One region of the Mesorhizobium sp. WSM4898 genome, then DNA from elsewhere that is predicted to be linked to it. Evidence: riboswitches for the same ligand, from Rfam matches in the RefSeq annotation. Region 1 holds a riboswitch; the other holds the start of a gene.
The links. Region 1 has a riboswitch for cobalamin ahead of bluB (5,6-dimethylbenzimidazole synthase). Riboswitches for the same ligand answer to the same signal wherever they lie in the genome.

Region 2: another riboswitch for cobalamin. It lies ahead of P9228_RS08960 (DUF1636 family protein); the one in region 1 lies ahead of bluB (5,6-dimethylbenzimidazole synthase).

Annotation. Positions count from the first base shown of each region.
Region 1 is NZ_JARTVQ010000004.1:325,478-332,829, forward strand. It holds gene dxs (1-deoxy-D-xylulose-5-phosphate synthase) at 1-1,011, opposite strand, end outside; gene P9228_RS20855 (pirin family protein) at 1,144-2,064, opposite strand; gene P9228_RS20860 (DUF2277 domain-containing protein) at 2,073-2,339, opposite strand; gene P9228_RS20865 (exodeoxyribonuclease VII small subunit) at 2,531-2,782, opposite strand; gene P9228_RS20870 (histone deacetylase family protein) at 2,786-3,712, opposite strand; cobalamin riboswitch at 3,827-4,005, shown strand; gene bluB (5,6-dimethylbenzimidazole synthase) at 4,048-4,779, shown strand; gene P9228_RS20880 (aminotransferase class V-fold PLP-dependent enzyme) at 5,127-6,308, shown strand; gene P9228_RS20885 (D-amino-acid transaminase) at 6,500-7,352, shown strand, end outside.
Region 2 is NZ_JARTVQ010000002.1:309,622-316,973, reverse strand. It holds gene cobN (cobaltochelatase subunit CobN) at 1-2,595, opposite strand, end outside; gene cobW (cobalamin biosynthesis protein CobW) at 2,613-3,650, opposite strand; gene P9228_RS08960 (DUF1636 family protein) at 3,652-4,080, opposite strand; cobalamin riboswitch at 4,119-4,319, opposite strand; gene P9228_RS08955 (winged helix-turn-helix domain-containing protein) at 4,349-5,548, opposite strand; gene P9228_RS08950 (NADH-quinone oxidoreductase subunit A) at 5,883-6,248, shown strand; gene P9228_RS08945 (NADH-quinone oxidoreductase subunit B) at 6,239-6,820, shown strand; gene P9228_RS08940 (NADH-quinone oxidoreductase subunit C) at 6,825-7,352, shown strand, end outside.

The sequences.
Region 1 (7,352 bases):
GTCCTCGCGCGCCTCCTGGATCAGGCTCTCGGCGAAGACCTTGGTGTAGCTCGGCGCGTTGGCCGGCGCTTTCGCCTGCGCGCCGGTGATGACGTCGAACTTGTTGACGCCGTGATACTTGTCGGCGGCGGCCTCCGCCGGCGCGTAGCCCTTGCCCTTCTGGGTGACGACATGGATCAGAATGGGACCGTCGCCATTGTCGCGGACGTTCTTCAGCACCGGGATCAGGTGCTCCAAATTGTGTCCATCGATCGGGCCGATGTGGAAGAATCCCATCTCCTCGAACAGCGTGCCGCCGGTGACGTAACCGCGCGCATGCTCGACGGCGCGGGTGATGGCGCTGTCGGCGCGCTTGCCGAGATAGGAGGTCAGCTTCTTGCCGAAATCGCGCAGGCCGAGATAGGTCTTGCCGGAGGCAAGCCTCGCCAGATAGGCGCTCATTGCGCCGGTCGGCGGGGCGATCGACATGTCGTTGTCGTTGAGGATGACGATCAGGCGGGCATTGAGCGCGCCGGCATTGTTCATCGCCTCATAGGCCATCCCGGCGGACATGGCGCCGTCGCCAATGACGGCGATGACATTGTTGCGGCCGCCCGAGAGGTCGCGGCCCATCGCCATGCCGAGGCCGGCCGAAATCGAAGTCGAGGAATGCGCTGCGCCGAAGGGGTCGTATTCGCTCTCTGCGCGCCGGGTGAAGCCGGAGAGACCGCCTTCCTGGCGAAGCGTGCGGATGCGGTCGCGGCGGCCGGTCAGGATTTTGTGCGGATAGGCCTGGTGGCCAACGTCCCAGATCAGCCGGTCTTCTGGCGTGTTGAAGACATAGTGCAGCGCAACCGTAAGCTCGACGACGCCGAGACCGGCGCCAAGATGGCCGCCGGTGTGCGACACCGCATCGATCAGCTCCGCGCGCAGTTCGGTCGCCAGCTGCGGCAGCTCGCTTTCATCAAGCGTCCGCAAATCCGCGGGGATGCGGACTTTGTCGAGGAGCGGCGTGTCAGGCTTCGGGTTCACTCTGGGACGGCCTGTCAACTTAACCTTGGGTTAACCTTCAAATATGCGCTTTGCTATGCGCGAGATAGGCTGATGGCGCGCCAATGTAAATGCGTGTCAGTGACGCGCCTGGCGCAGAATGTCCATCCTGCGCTAACCTTCCGGCAGCGGAATGAATTCTTCCTCATCGCCAGGAACGATATCGAAGCGGCCCGTCTTCCATTCTTCCTTGGCCTGCTCGATGCGTTCTTTCGAGGACGAAACGAAATTCCACCAGATATAGCGCTTGGAGCCCAGCGACGCTCCGCCGAACAGCATGAAATGCGCGCCGCGCTCGGACGACACGACGATTTCCTCGCCCGGTTTGAACACCAAAAGCCGCTCGGCCGGGAAACGGTCGCCGGCAATCGAAACCTCGCCCTCCAGCGTGTAGATGGCGCGTTCCTCGGCGTCGCCGGGGATTTTGACGCTGGCGCCCGCCGCCAGCCGCAGATCGGCATAGAGCGTTTCCGAGGCGGTCGCGACGGGCGAGCGCAGCCCGGAAAATTCGCCGATGACGACGCGGCCGCTAACGCCCTCGGCATCGATTTCGGGCAGTTGGACGACCGACGTGTTCGCGAACACCGGGGCGATTTCTTCCTTGCTGTCCGGCAGCGCCAGCCAGGTTTGCAGGCCGGAAATCGACATCGGCGCGCCGCGCAATTCCTCGGGCGTGCGCTCGGAATGAACGATGCCGCGGCCGGCGGTCATCAAATTCACGTCGCCCGGCGCGATCACCATTTCGGTGCCGAGCGAGTCGCGATGCCTGATCTTGCCGTCGAACAGATAAGTGACGGTGGAAAGCCCGATATGCGGATGCGGGCGCACGTCGATCGCATGGCCGGCGCGCAGGATGGCCGGACCCATGCGGTCGAAGAAGATGAACGGACCGACCAGCCTGCGCTTCGCCGTCGGCAAGGCGCGGCGAACCTCGAAGCCGCCAATGTCCTTGGCGTTCGGAATGACCATCAACTCGATCTGGTCGCAGGCGAAGGCGTCGCCGGCCTCAGGATCGTTGCCCGGAAAGAAGCTCATGACCGGCGTCAGGCGAAGCGGAGCGCGGATCGGGCCTTCGCCTTGGCGGCCTCATCCTCGCGGTTGCGCGGATGCTGGGTGGTTTCGAGGCTGTCAAGCAGCTCGCGCGCGGCGGCGGCGATCGCCTCGACGGCGTGGTTGAAGGCATGCTCGTTGCGCTTGGACGGCTTGGTCGCGCCGCTCAGCTTGCGAACGAACTGCAGCGCCGCGTCATGGACCTCGTCGTCGGTCGCCGGCGGATCGAAGTTGAACAGGGTCTTGATGTTTCGGCACATGCTTTAACTCCTTACCTGCTTTCTGCCCGAAGCGGTCTGACATTGTGCACCGAGGTGTGTTGAGATTCAGGTCAGACCGAGCCGAAAATGGCGGGTTCCGAGAACCGGACCGGAGCGTACTTGAAGGACGTGAGCACCGGAACCGCAGAAAGCCGCGTTTGCAGGCGGCCTCACCTGAATATCAATACACCTCACTCGGCGTCGAGCGGCTCCGTTCCAACCGGCTTGCCGTCGCGCGAGAGCCTGATCTTCTCGACCTTGTCCTCGGCGGCCTTGAGCAAGCGGTCGCAATGAGCCTTCAGCGCCTCGCCGCGCTCGTAGATCTTGATCGACTGGTCGAGCGGAACGTCGCCGCGCTCCAGATCATCGACGATCTTCTCCAGCGCGTCGAGCGCCTGTTCGAAGCTCATCGCCTTGACGTCTTGGTTAGCTTCATCAGCCATCATTCATCCCTTCATCAGCCGCCCGACATGGGCGGCGACCGAAAATGCCAATCCTTGCAGATCGTAACCGCCCTCCAGCAGGCTGACGAGCCGGTTGCCGCTGTGGCGCCCGGCGCGCTCCATCAGCTGGCCGGTCGCCCAGTCGAAATCATCCTCGGTCAGGTTGATCGCGGCCAGCGGATCGCGATGGTGCGCATCGAAACCGGCGGAAATGATGATCAGATCCGGCTGGAAGGCGTCGATCGACGGCAGCACGCGCGACAGGAAGGCGTCGCGGAACGTGTCGCTGCCGGTGCTCGGCGCAAGCGGCGCGTTGACGATGTTGCCGGCGCCGGTCTCGCTCTTGGCACCGGTGCCCGGATAAAGCGGCATCTGGTGGGTCGAGCAATAGAGCACCGACGGATCGTCCCAGAAAATGTCCTGCGTGCCGTTGCCGTGATGCACATCCCAATCGACGATGGCGACGCGCTCGGCCAGATGCTTCTCCTGCGCATAACGGGCGGCGATCGCCGCGGTGTTGAACAGGCAAAAGCCCATCGCGGTCGCTTTTTCGGCGTGATGGCCGGGCGGACGCGCGGCAACGAAGACATTGGCGGCACGGCCCTCGAACACATCGTCGACGGCGGCGTTCGCCGCGCCGATCGCCGTCACCGCGGCCTGCCAGCTTTTCGGGCTGGCGCTGGTGTCGGCATCGATCGAGACGATCCCCGTCTCGGGAATCGCAGCGCGGACACGGCCGACGAAATCCTCCGGATGCGCGTAAAGGATAGTCGCCTCGTCGCCTTCCGGCGCCTCGACGCGGTCGAGGGCCGAAAAAGCCTCGTCGTCGAGCACGCGCTCGATGGCGCGCAAACGGTCGGGCCGCTCGGGGTGGCCGGGCGGCGTGAGGTGTTCCAGGAATACCGGATGAGTGTAAAGACGAGTGGTCATGGCGCCTAATCTAGGCACCTGTCGCACGGATAGCCATGTTCCAGCGCCGAATGATTGGGGAAATCGCGCCCAATCGTGTCGCTGGCGGCATTGGCCCGGCTTCGGCTTCGCGATAAGGTCGCGTCGCTGCCTGGTGCCCGCAACGCGGGAGAATCGGGAACACGGTTGAAATCCGTGGCGTGCCCAACGCTGTGAGGGGGACCGCGCCGGCAAACGCCACTGTCCCAGACGGGAAGGCGCCGGATGCGGGTCGATCCCGAGCCAGAAGACCGGCCCGGCAGACATGGTCATCCGCATGGTCAGGCGGAGGACTGCTTATCGCAAGGGGACAAGCGATGCAGGCACGAACAGCCGCCGCCGGCGGCGATGACTTTGACCAATTGGCGCGCGACGCCGTCTACCGGGCCATGTTCACCCGGCGCGACGTGCGCAGCCATTTCCTTACCGACGATCTCGACGACAGCGTTTTGGCGCGGCTGCTCACCGCGGCACACCACGCGCCGTCGGTCGGCTACATGCAGCCCTGGAACTTCATCATCATCCGGGACGCCACAAGGCGGCGGCAGGTGCGCGACCTTTTCCTCGCCGCGCGCGAACAGGAACTGCCGGCGATCGAGGTGGAGCGGCGGGCGCTCTACCGCAAGCTGAAGCTCGAGGGCATCTGCGAAAGCGCGCTCAACCTCTGCATCACCTGCGACCGCCAGCGCTCGAAGAACTCGCCGCTCGGGCGCTGGCACAATCCGGAGATGGACCTCTACAGCACCGTCTGCGCGGTGCAGAATTTCTGGCTCGCGGCGCGGGCGGAAGGCGTCGGGGTTGGCTGGGTGAGCATCATCGAGCCCGAAGCGCTGAAGCGACTGCTGTCGATCCCCGAGCACGTCACGCCGATCGCCTATCTCTGCGTCGGCCGCGTCTCGGAATTCGCGCCAAGGCCCGACCTCGAAGCGCATGGCTGGGGCAAGCGCCTGCCGCTGCCCGAGCTGGTGATGAGCGAGACCTTTTGCGGCGCCGGCGAGGCGCCGCTCAAATCGGCGATCGCTCGTCTCGGAGAACGATTGAAGCCTTAGAACCGCTCGGCGTTCCATAGACCCGCCCCAACCGCAACGCGCCATCGCGCTTCGCGTTTGCGCAATGGCGCATTGGAAAGCCTGACCGTCGTTGCCCGCTCAGAAAACCGGGGATTGTTCGCGCATCGCTCGACAACGTGACGGTTCTTCCTGGCGTGATTGGGCCGGATCTCCGCACTCCCTTCCTCACGGCTAACCCTGTGCCAAGCGATGTCGTTCTCGGGCTTCAGCGTCTCGCGAATTCACCGGCGTTTCGCAATTAAATTCTGTCTTGTCATGTGAATAGGCAGATTGAGCTGGGCTACGGCGCTTATTGTCGGGCGATAGATGAGACCCGGCGTGTTCCCATGAATTTTTTTGCAATAGATCGGTCCGCCGAACATGAGGACGAAGCGGAATGGGAGCGCATCCGCGCAAAATACCCCCCGCAAGAACCATTCCTCAACTTGAACAACGCCGCGGTCAGTCCTCCACCGACTGTTGTCGAGGAAGCGACGGTTGACGCCTACCGCTTCATCAGTCGCAATCCCGACTACAATATGTGGAGCAAGCTCGACACAGCACTTCCTCATATCAAACGCGAGCTGGCGGAACTGATCGATTGCAGCCCCGGAGAGATCGCGCTGAACCGGAATTCGTCGGAGGGTCTTTCGACAGCGATCTTCGGAATACCGCTGACTAAGGGCGATCAAGTGCTGATCTCGCCTTGGGACTACCCCAGCGTTCGTGCGGGCTGGCTGCAGCGGCAACAGCGCGAGGGCATCGAGGTTTTAAACTGCACCTTCGACCTCATGGACAGCGACGACGACATCATCGAATCCTATGTTCAGGCGATGACCCCGCGTACCCGCGTCCTGCAGCTGACCCACATGTACCACTGGAACGGGCGTGTCCTGCCGGTGAACCGGCTCTGCGAAATCGCGCGGGAGCGCGACATCATGACTGTCGTCGACGGTGCCCAGACTTTTGCTCAGATGCCGGTCAGCTTCCGCGAACTCGATTGCGATTTTTTTGTCACCAGCCTGCACAAGTGGCTCGGTGCTCCTATCGGCAACGGGATGCTGGTCGTCAGCGAACGCCGGATCGATACCACCTGGCCATTGCTTGCACCTTTCGACCAGCCCGCGGTGCACATAGACAGGTTCGACCATTGGAATCTCGGCACCTACAATTCCGCTGTCCAGGCAGGAATCGCGCCCGCAATTCAATTCCACAAGGCGATCGGCGCGGAACGGATGCATGCGCGACTGCGCGAACTCACCCGATATTGGGTAGGTCTCGTCCAGGACATTCCCGGTTTCAGGCTCCATACGCCGACCGACACGGACAGCCTCGCTGCGATAAGTCTGTTTTCGATCGACAGCATCGACATGCAGCAACTCGAGCGCGACCTTCGCGAGAAACACCAGGTCCACGTGAAATACCGCAAGGTCGAGCACGTCGAGGGTTTGCGGGTTTCGCCACACATTTACATGCTTAAGCGCGATCTTGATGCCTTTGTCGCCGCGCTGCGAAGCGCTGTGGAGTGAACCGACGAATTTTCTCTGGCTGTGCCCGACCTTAGCCGTCTGCTGTCTGGCGAATAGCGTTTTCGCAGTCGAGGGGTGCAGGATGGCAGCGCCGCTATTTGCGCTTAAAGCTGCCCAGGCCTGCACCCTGACAAGAGTTCAATAGTTTCGCTCAAGGCGGTGAGCGTGGTCTGCATTTTTGAGGTCGATCAATGCGCCAAGTCTACGTGAGTGGATCCTATCTACCGGAAAGCGAGGCCCGTATCTCGGTCTTCGATCGGGGCTTCCTGTTCGCCGACGGAGTCTATGAGGTCACGCTCGTTCTTGATGGCAAGCTCGTCGATTTTGCCAGTCACATGGCGCGCCTGCGGCGATCGCTCCGTGAGCTCGATATGCCGTTCTCCCTGACCGAAGCAGATCTTTTGAAGATCCACAGGGAGCTCATTGGACGGAACAATGTATCCGAGGGACTTGTCTATTTGCAGATCACCCGGGGCGCGGCCGACCGCGATTTCATATTTCCTACTCGGGATACGCCCAACACCGTGGTGCTCTTCACACAAGAGAAGGCATTTGTCGAAAATCCGGTCGCCATACGCGGCCAGCACGTCATAACCGTGGAAGATCTCCGGTGGCGGCGCTGCGACATCAAAACGGTGCAACTCCTGTATCCCTCCATGGCCAAAATGCAGGCGAAATCACGCGGCGCCGATGACGCATGGCTAGTGAGGGATGGTTACGTCACGGAAGGCTCTTCCAACAACGCCCATATCGTGACTTCGGATGGGACGATCGTCACGCGGGATCTCTCGAGCGATATCCTGCACGGGATTACCCGGGCAGTCGTTCTGCAGTGCGCAAGTGAACTTCATCTGCGGGTGGAGGAGCGCCCATTCACAGTAGTAGAGACCAGACTTGCGACGGAGGCGTTTTCAACGTCATCATCCGGGCTGGTGAACCCGGTGGTCAGGATGGATGGTGCGCCGATCGGCAACGGGCTGCCGGGCGTAGTCACCCGGCGGTTGCGACAAATTTATCTCGATAGAAGCCGAGCATCGGCGATCT
Region 2 (7,352 bases), on a different contig from region 1:
CAACGAGGCCGAGCCCCAGAGGTCTATGACCAGCGAGCGCGGCCAGTCGCCATGGCTCTGCATATAGCTGCGCACGACTTCTTCCGCCGCCGCCTGCCCGAGATCATAGGCCGTCGACGTCGGCATGGTGCGCGGATCGGAGGTGAAAAGGTTGCGGCCGGTGGGCAGGACATCGGAACGACCGCGCGCCGGCGCGCCTGCCGGTCCGGCCTTGATGTGACGCCCGTCGAGCGCAGCGAGCAGGGCGTCTTTTTCGGTCTCGGCGCTTTGGCGGCGCAGCGGATCGGCTTCGTCATCGGGCGCGCGGCCATAGACATGCAGCCCGTCCTTGACGGCAAAATCCTTGAGGTCGCACAGCCACGCGTCGATGCGGCGCAGCGCCTCGTCCGGCGCATCGGTTCCGGCAACTCCGGCTTCGGCAGCCAGCCCGGATTTCTCCGCTGTCTCGACGATGAGCCTGGCCAGACGGTCGCGGCGGCGGCGGTCGAGCCCGTCGGCTTGTGCGTATTCGTCGACCAGCCGCTCAAGCCTCTGTTGCGCCTCGTCGAGCCCGGCGCCGGTCAGCGGCGGCGGCAGGTGACCGAGCGTGACGGCCGAGATGCGGCGCTTGGCCTGCGCCGCCTCGCCGGGATTGGAGACGATGAAGGGATAGACAACCGGCAGCGAGCCGGTGACGATCTCGGGAAAGCAGGTGTCGGAGAGCGCGACCGTCTTGCCCGGCAGCCATTCCAGCGTGCCATGCGCGCCGACATGGACGATGGCGTGGACGCCGAGCGACTTTTGCAACCACAGGCCGAAGGCGATCAGCTCGTGGCGCGGGGGAAGGGTCGGGTCATGGTAGTCAGCGCGGCGGTCTGCGGAGCGGCCACGGTCGGGGGCCAGCGCCACGGTGACGTTGCCGAAGATGGCGGCGCGGAAGGGGAAGCTTGCGGAAGGAGGCGCTTGAACACCCCCCTCTGTCCTGCCGGACATCTCCCCCTCAAGGGGGGAGATTGGCAGTTTCGCTGACGGCGCTTCTCCTCCAGCGTTGATGATTGGCGAAAGCATCGATGCAGGCGCAATCTCCCCCCTAGAGGTGGAGATGTCCGGCAGGACAGAGGGGGGCGCATTGACGTGAGCTTTGTCGTTGGCTCTCCCCCACGCTGCCTCAACCGTGTCGCGTGCACCTTCGGGAAGCGCTGCCGAAAAGGCGAGATATTCCTGTAAGGTGAGACCAAGTCCACCCACCTCCAACACATCCAGCAGCCCGCGTGGCGATTGTGGAATCCCATCAACCGCATAGCCCTGTTCCTTCAGGTCCTGCAGCATGGCGAGCACGCTCGACGGCACATCCAGGCCGACAGCATAGCCGGTGCGTCCGGGCGCGCTTGGATAATCCGGAATCAGGATCGCCAGCTTGCGTTCCGCCCGCTCCGTCCGTTGAAGGCGAATGATCGCCGCGACGCGAGCGGCGACCTGGGCGACGCGATCCGTTTCCGGTCGGTTGGCGAAGGCGCGGAAGGCCAGCGCCGGATCGGCGTCGATCTCGCCCTTGAAGGAGATCGCGCCGGCGAGGATACGGCCATCGAGCTCGGGCAGCACGACATGCATGGCAAGGTCGGCGGGCGCCAGGCCGCGCTGGTTTTTCTCCCAGACTTCGCGCCGCGTCGTGGCGACGATGACCTGGAACACGGGCACGCCGGCACGGTCGAAGAGCGTTTCGGCACCAGGCTCGGCACCGGAAGCGAAGGCGGTTGCAGTGACGATGGCGGACGGGTTCAACGAGGTGATGGCGGTTTCGACGAAAGCCAGCGATACCGGGTCCTTGAGGCTCGAAACAAAGATCGGCATTGGCGTCATGCCCTGCGACCGAAGGGCATCTGCGAGTGCATCGATTGGCGCGACGTCCGCGGCAAGCAGCATCGAGCGGTAGAAGAGGATGGGGATGACGGGGGCACCGACGCTGTCGATGTTGAGCTCTGTCACACCCCCCTCTGTCCGGCAGGACAGAGGGGGGTGTGAAGGACCGCCGACATCGATGATCTCAAGCTCCTCTACAACCCCCAATCCAGCCTGGTAATACCCCGCCTTCGGCACGCTCACCGGCTCGGCCACGGCCGTATCCGACCCGGCGAGCCTTGCCAGTCTTTGCACCAGCGCGCTCATGTTCGCCGGGCCGCCTTCGCGGAAATAGCCGAGCAGGGCGTCGAGTTCGGCGCGCGGCAGGGTCGAGGCGTCGATCAGCCGCAGATCCTCGTCGTGGCTTTCGCCCGGCAGCAGCGCCAGTTTGATATTTCGCTCGCGCGCAACCGCTGCGAGCTGGTCGCAGCCGTAGCGCCACCAGTCGTAGCCGCCGAGAATGCGGACCAGGACGACCCTGGCATGGCGCGCGACACTGTCGATCCAGAGATCGACCGACATCGGATGGCAGAGATCGCGAAGTGCTGCCAGCCGCATCGACGGCAGCCGAGCGGCGTCGGCCTTCCAGGCAGCGGCGAGGCCGGCGAGATCGCTGTCGGTGAAGGACAGCGCCACGACATCCGCAGGCGTCTGCCTGAGGTCGATCGGCTCGGCGAGATCGTCGAGCGAGGCGGATGTCGTGGTGAGGATGTGCATCGCGGTTCGGTCTTGCCTCAGCCGGCGAGGATACGCTCGATCGCCGGACGGTTCAGCCCCTTGAGGCCGATGACGACGAGCCGCGATCGGCGGTCGTCGTCCGGCGTCCAGGCGCGGTCGTAATAATGGTTGACGCGCGGGCCGACGGCCTGGAGCAGCAGCCGCATCGGCTTGCCGCCCACCTCGACAAAGCCTTTGACGCGCAGAACGTTTTCCTGCTCGGCGGCGAGGGCGACGCGCTTGGCCAGCTCGTCCGGACTGGCGATGGACGGGATATCGATGACGAAGGAGTCGAAATCGTCATGCTCATGGTCGAGCTCGTCGTCGTGATGGGTCTTGCGGTTCTCGATGTCGTTCTCGACCGCGAGACCAAGACCGAGCAGCACGGAGGGATCGACCTTGCCCTGCGCGGTCGGCACGACCTTGACGGCGCGCGCCACATGCTCGCCGATGACGGCATTGGCGCGGACTGAGCCCGCCGCGTCCATCAGATCGCTCTTCGACAGGATGATGAGGTCGGCGCAGGCGATCTGGTCCTCGAACACCTCTTCGACCGGATCGTCGTGGTCGAGGGAATCGTCGGCGGCGCGCTGCGCCTGCAGGGCGTCCATGTCGGAGGCGACGCGGCCGTCGGCCAGCGCCGGACCGTCGACCACGGCGATGACGCCATCGACGGTGACGCGGCTCTTCACCGTCGGCCAGTGGAAGGCCTGGACGAGCGGCTTCGGCAAAGCGAGGCCGGAGGTTTCGATCAGGATGTGGTCGACCTTCGGCGTGCGCGACAGGATCTGGTCGAGCGCCGGCACGAAATCGTCGGCGACGGTGCAGCAGATGCAGCCATTGGCGAGCTCGACGATATTTTCCTCTGGGCAGGTGTCGATGCCGCAGCCTTTCAGGATCTCGCCGTCGATGCCGACATCGCCGAATTCGTTGACGATGATCGCCAGCCGCTTGCCCTTGGCGTTTTCGAGCAGGTTGCGGATCAGCGTGGTCTTGCCGGCGCCGAGAAAGCCGGTGACGACAGTGCAGGGAACACGGGAGAGGGATGCGGTCATGTCAGTCCTTCAGCAGGTCGAGGGGAGGGATGCGGGCAACCAGGCCGCGCTTGAGGGAATCGGGCCGGCCTCGCCAGGGGATGAGGCCGTCGGTCGAGGTGGCAAAGAGCTTTGCGCCGATGACGAGGTCGGCGCCGCTGGTCGTTTCCAGGTCACCGAAGACATAGCTCCAGCAGCCGTCGCGCAGCAGCGCCGCGCTCAGGCGGCGTTTGCAATTGCCGAGACACTCGACGATGCGGATGCGGATTTTCTCGTCCGGCGCGGCGCGGCGCGCGTCTTCGGCAAGGAGGGCGCCGGCGCGCGGATGCGCGTCCGAACCGGTCTCATCGCGGCAGGAGGAGCAGACGATGACGGTCACTTCCGATAGCGCGTCGCGGGGTTCGGACGAAGTGTCCGCGGTATTAGCCGGAAAACTGACGTTGCGATCCAAAACCAGGCTCCTTGCCCGGAAAACCCGCCGAGCGATCGGATTCTCATGTCTCAGACGGCAGGTCTCCTGGCTCGCGGGTCGTCGCCTTACGCCGCCTTCCCGGGAAACATCCCAGTGGTTTTCGGCTGAGGCTCGTCGCTCACAGTTGCGGGGACAGCCGCGGATTTGGGTTTTCCCGCACCGCATTCCCTCTTGGCTCCTCCCCTTGCCGGGAGGAGACCGTCTGCGGCGGATTTAGGCTTAGAGGTGCTGGCATGTCAACGCGCGGCTACGACACCGAAATGTCGGCCAACGCCGGCCCAAGGTCGCCGGCCGGCGTCACCTCGATGGTTTCCAAGCCGAGCCATGCCTGCATCTGTTTCAACTCATCGAAGAGCTGTGCGGCCGTTTCGGCGGGAGCGCCGGCTTCGGCAAAAGCCGCATGGACGCGCAGCACGCCGGCCGGCCGGTCAGCTCTCAAATCGACCCGGGCAACGATCCGGTCGCCGAGCAGGAAAGGCAGCACGTAGTAGCCGTACTGGCGCTTCTCGGCCGGCGTGTAGATCTCGATGCGGTAGCGGAAGCCGAAGAGTTTTTCCGTCCGGGTGCGTTCGAATACCACCGGATCGAAGGGCGCGAGCAGGGCGCGGGCCTCGATGCGGCGCGGAAAGCGGGCGTCCTTGTGGAGATAGGCGGGCTTGTCCCAGCCTTCGACCTTCACCGGCAGCAGTTCGCCCATCTCGACCAGTTCCTCGATTCTGGCTCTCGTATCGCCAGGCGCCAGGCGGAAATAGTCACGCAGATCGCCATAGGTTGCGATGCCATGGGCGCGGGCGGAAATGCGCAGCAATTGGCGATGCGCGTCCTCGACCGAGGGCACCGGCAGGTCGAGGATGGCCGGCGGCAGAACCCGCTCGGGCAGGTCGTAATAGCGCTCGAATCCTCGCCGGTAGGCGGTGGTGATGCGCCCGGCCCAGAACAGCCATTCGAAAGCGTGCTTGGCCTCGCTCCAGCCCCACCATCCGCCATTGCCCTTGTGGCCTTCGATGTCGGAGGCGGCGATCGGCCCGCGTTCCGCGACTTGGCCGTAGATCTCCTCGATCATCGCCTTGCGCTCGCGGCCCCATTTGGCGAGGCCGAGATACATTTCCTCGCCTTTCTCGGCCCGCCGCATGCGCCAGCGCATCAACGGATAGGTCTCGACGGGCAGGAAGGAAGCCTCATGGGCCCAGTATTCGAAGACGGTTCGCTTGCGCGTGACGGCCGCGTTGTCGAGCAGCGCAAGCGGGTAGGGGCCGAGGCGCGAATAGAGCGGCATATAGTGGGCGCGCACCACGGCGCTGACGGAATCGATCTGCAGCAGGCCAGTTCGGGAAAGCACACGGGCGAGATGGCGACGATCGGGCGTGCCGGCCGGCCGCGCATCGGTAAAACCCTGCGCGCCGAGCGCAATGCGCCTTGCTGCGGCGAGCGAGATCTTTTCTTTCATCCAGCTACCTTGCCCTGATCCTTTGCCGGGATTTCCAGTCGGTGATTCCGGCCATGCTAACAGGCAAATGGCGGGAGATATGTCAGGATAGAAAAGTGGACTAAAACATGAAGGAAATCAAACAGGAGCGGATCGGACCAGTTTCTTCCGATATGGCGTCCAGGGCCGGATTTTGAACAAGGTTTGACTTGCGTCGCCGAAACCGCTGCGCTAACCCTCGCCGCGTCGCAGCATAGGCCACCTAAAACGGTTCAGCGGGTTAAACTGTCACGCTTCCGCCTTAGAGTCCGTTGCTGTAATCAAAGTGAACTGGCCGCCGAAGGAAAGTCGCCGCATGAGCGCACTCCTAAGTTCGTATCTGCCCATCGTGCTCTTCATCGCAGTGGCGATGGTTGTCGGCCTGGCGCTGATCGTTGCGCCGTTCCTGGTTGCCTACCGCAATCCCGATCCGGAAAAGCTTTCCGCCTATGAATGCGGGTTCAACTCATTCGACGACGCCCGCATGAAGTTCGACATCCGCTTCTACCTGGTGTCGATCCTGTTCATCATCTTCGATCTCGAGGTCGCCTTCCTGTTCCCGTGGGCGGTGTCCTTCTCCAAGCTCGGCATGCTCGGCTTCTGGTCGATGATGGTATTCCTGGCGGTGCTGACCATCGGCTTTGCCTATGAATGGAAAAAAGGAGCGCTAGAATGGGATTGAACGACAGTTCAGGCACCCTCGTCGCGCCGAAGCCTAAGGGCATCATCGATCCCAACACCGGCAGGCCGGTGGGGGAGGACGATCCCTTCTTCCTCGAGATCAATAATGAGCTGGCCGACAAGGGCTTCCTTGTCACCTCGACCGAGGCGCTGATCACTTGGGCGCGCAGCGGCTCGCTGATGTTCATGACCTTCGGTCTCGCCTGCTGCGCGGTCGAGATGATCCACACCTCGATGCCGCGCTATGACTCAGAGAGGTTCGGCGTCGCGCCGCGCGCGTCTCCGCGCCAGTCCGATATCATGATCGTCGCGGGTACACTGACCAACAAGATGGCGCCGGCGCTGCGCAAGGTCTACGACCAGATGCCGGAGCCGCGCTACGTCATCTCGATGGGTTCGTGCGCCAATGGCGGCGGCTATTATCACTATTCCTATTCGGTGGTGCGTGGCTGCGACCGCATCGTGCCGGTCGACATCTATGTCCCCGGCTGCCCGCCGAGCGCCGAAGCGCTGCTCTACGGCATTCTCCTGTTGCAGAAGAAGATCCGCCGCACCGGCACGATCGAACGGTGAACCAATGGCCTTGGCGTTGCACGAACTCTCCACCTATCTCGGCGAGAAGCTCTCCGGCCGCATCGGCGAAACGGTGCTTGCTTATGGCGAACTGACGGTTTGCGTCGAGCCGGGCAACTTGACCGAGGTCGCGACCTTCCTGCGCGACGACCCGCGCTGCCAGTTCGTCTCGATCATCGACATTTGCGGCGCCGACTATCCGTCGCGTGCCAAGCGCTTCGACGTCGTCTACCACCTGTTGTCGCCGAAGCAGAACGTCCGCATCCGCCTCAAGGTCCAGGCCGACGAGGAGACGCTGGTGCCGTCGCTGACCGGCGTCTATCCCGGCGCCGACTGGTTCGAGCGCGAGACCTATGATCTCTACGGCGTGCTCTTCTCCGGCCATCCGGACCTGCGCCGCATCCTCACCGACTACGGCTTTGAAGGGCATCCGCTGCGCAAGGATTTCCCGCTGACCGGCTTCGTCGAGGTTCGATACGACGACGAGGCCAAGCGAGTCGTCTATGAACCGGTGGAATTGAAGCAGGAATTT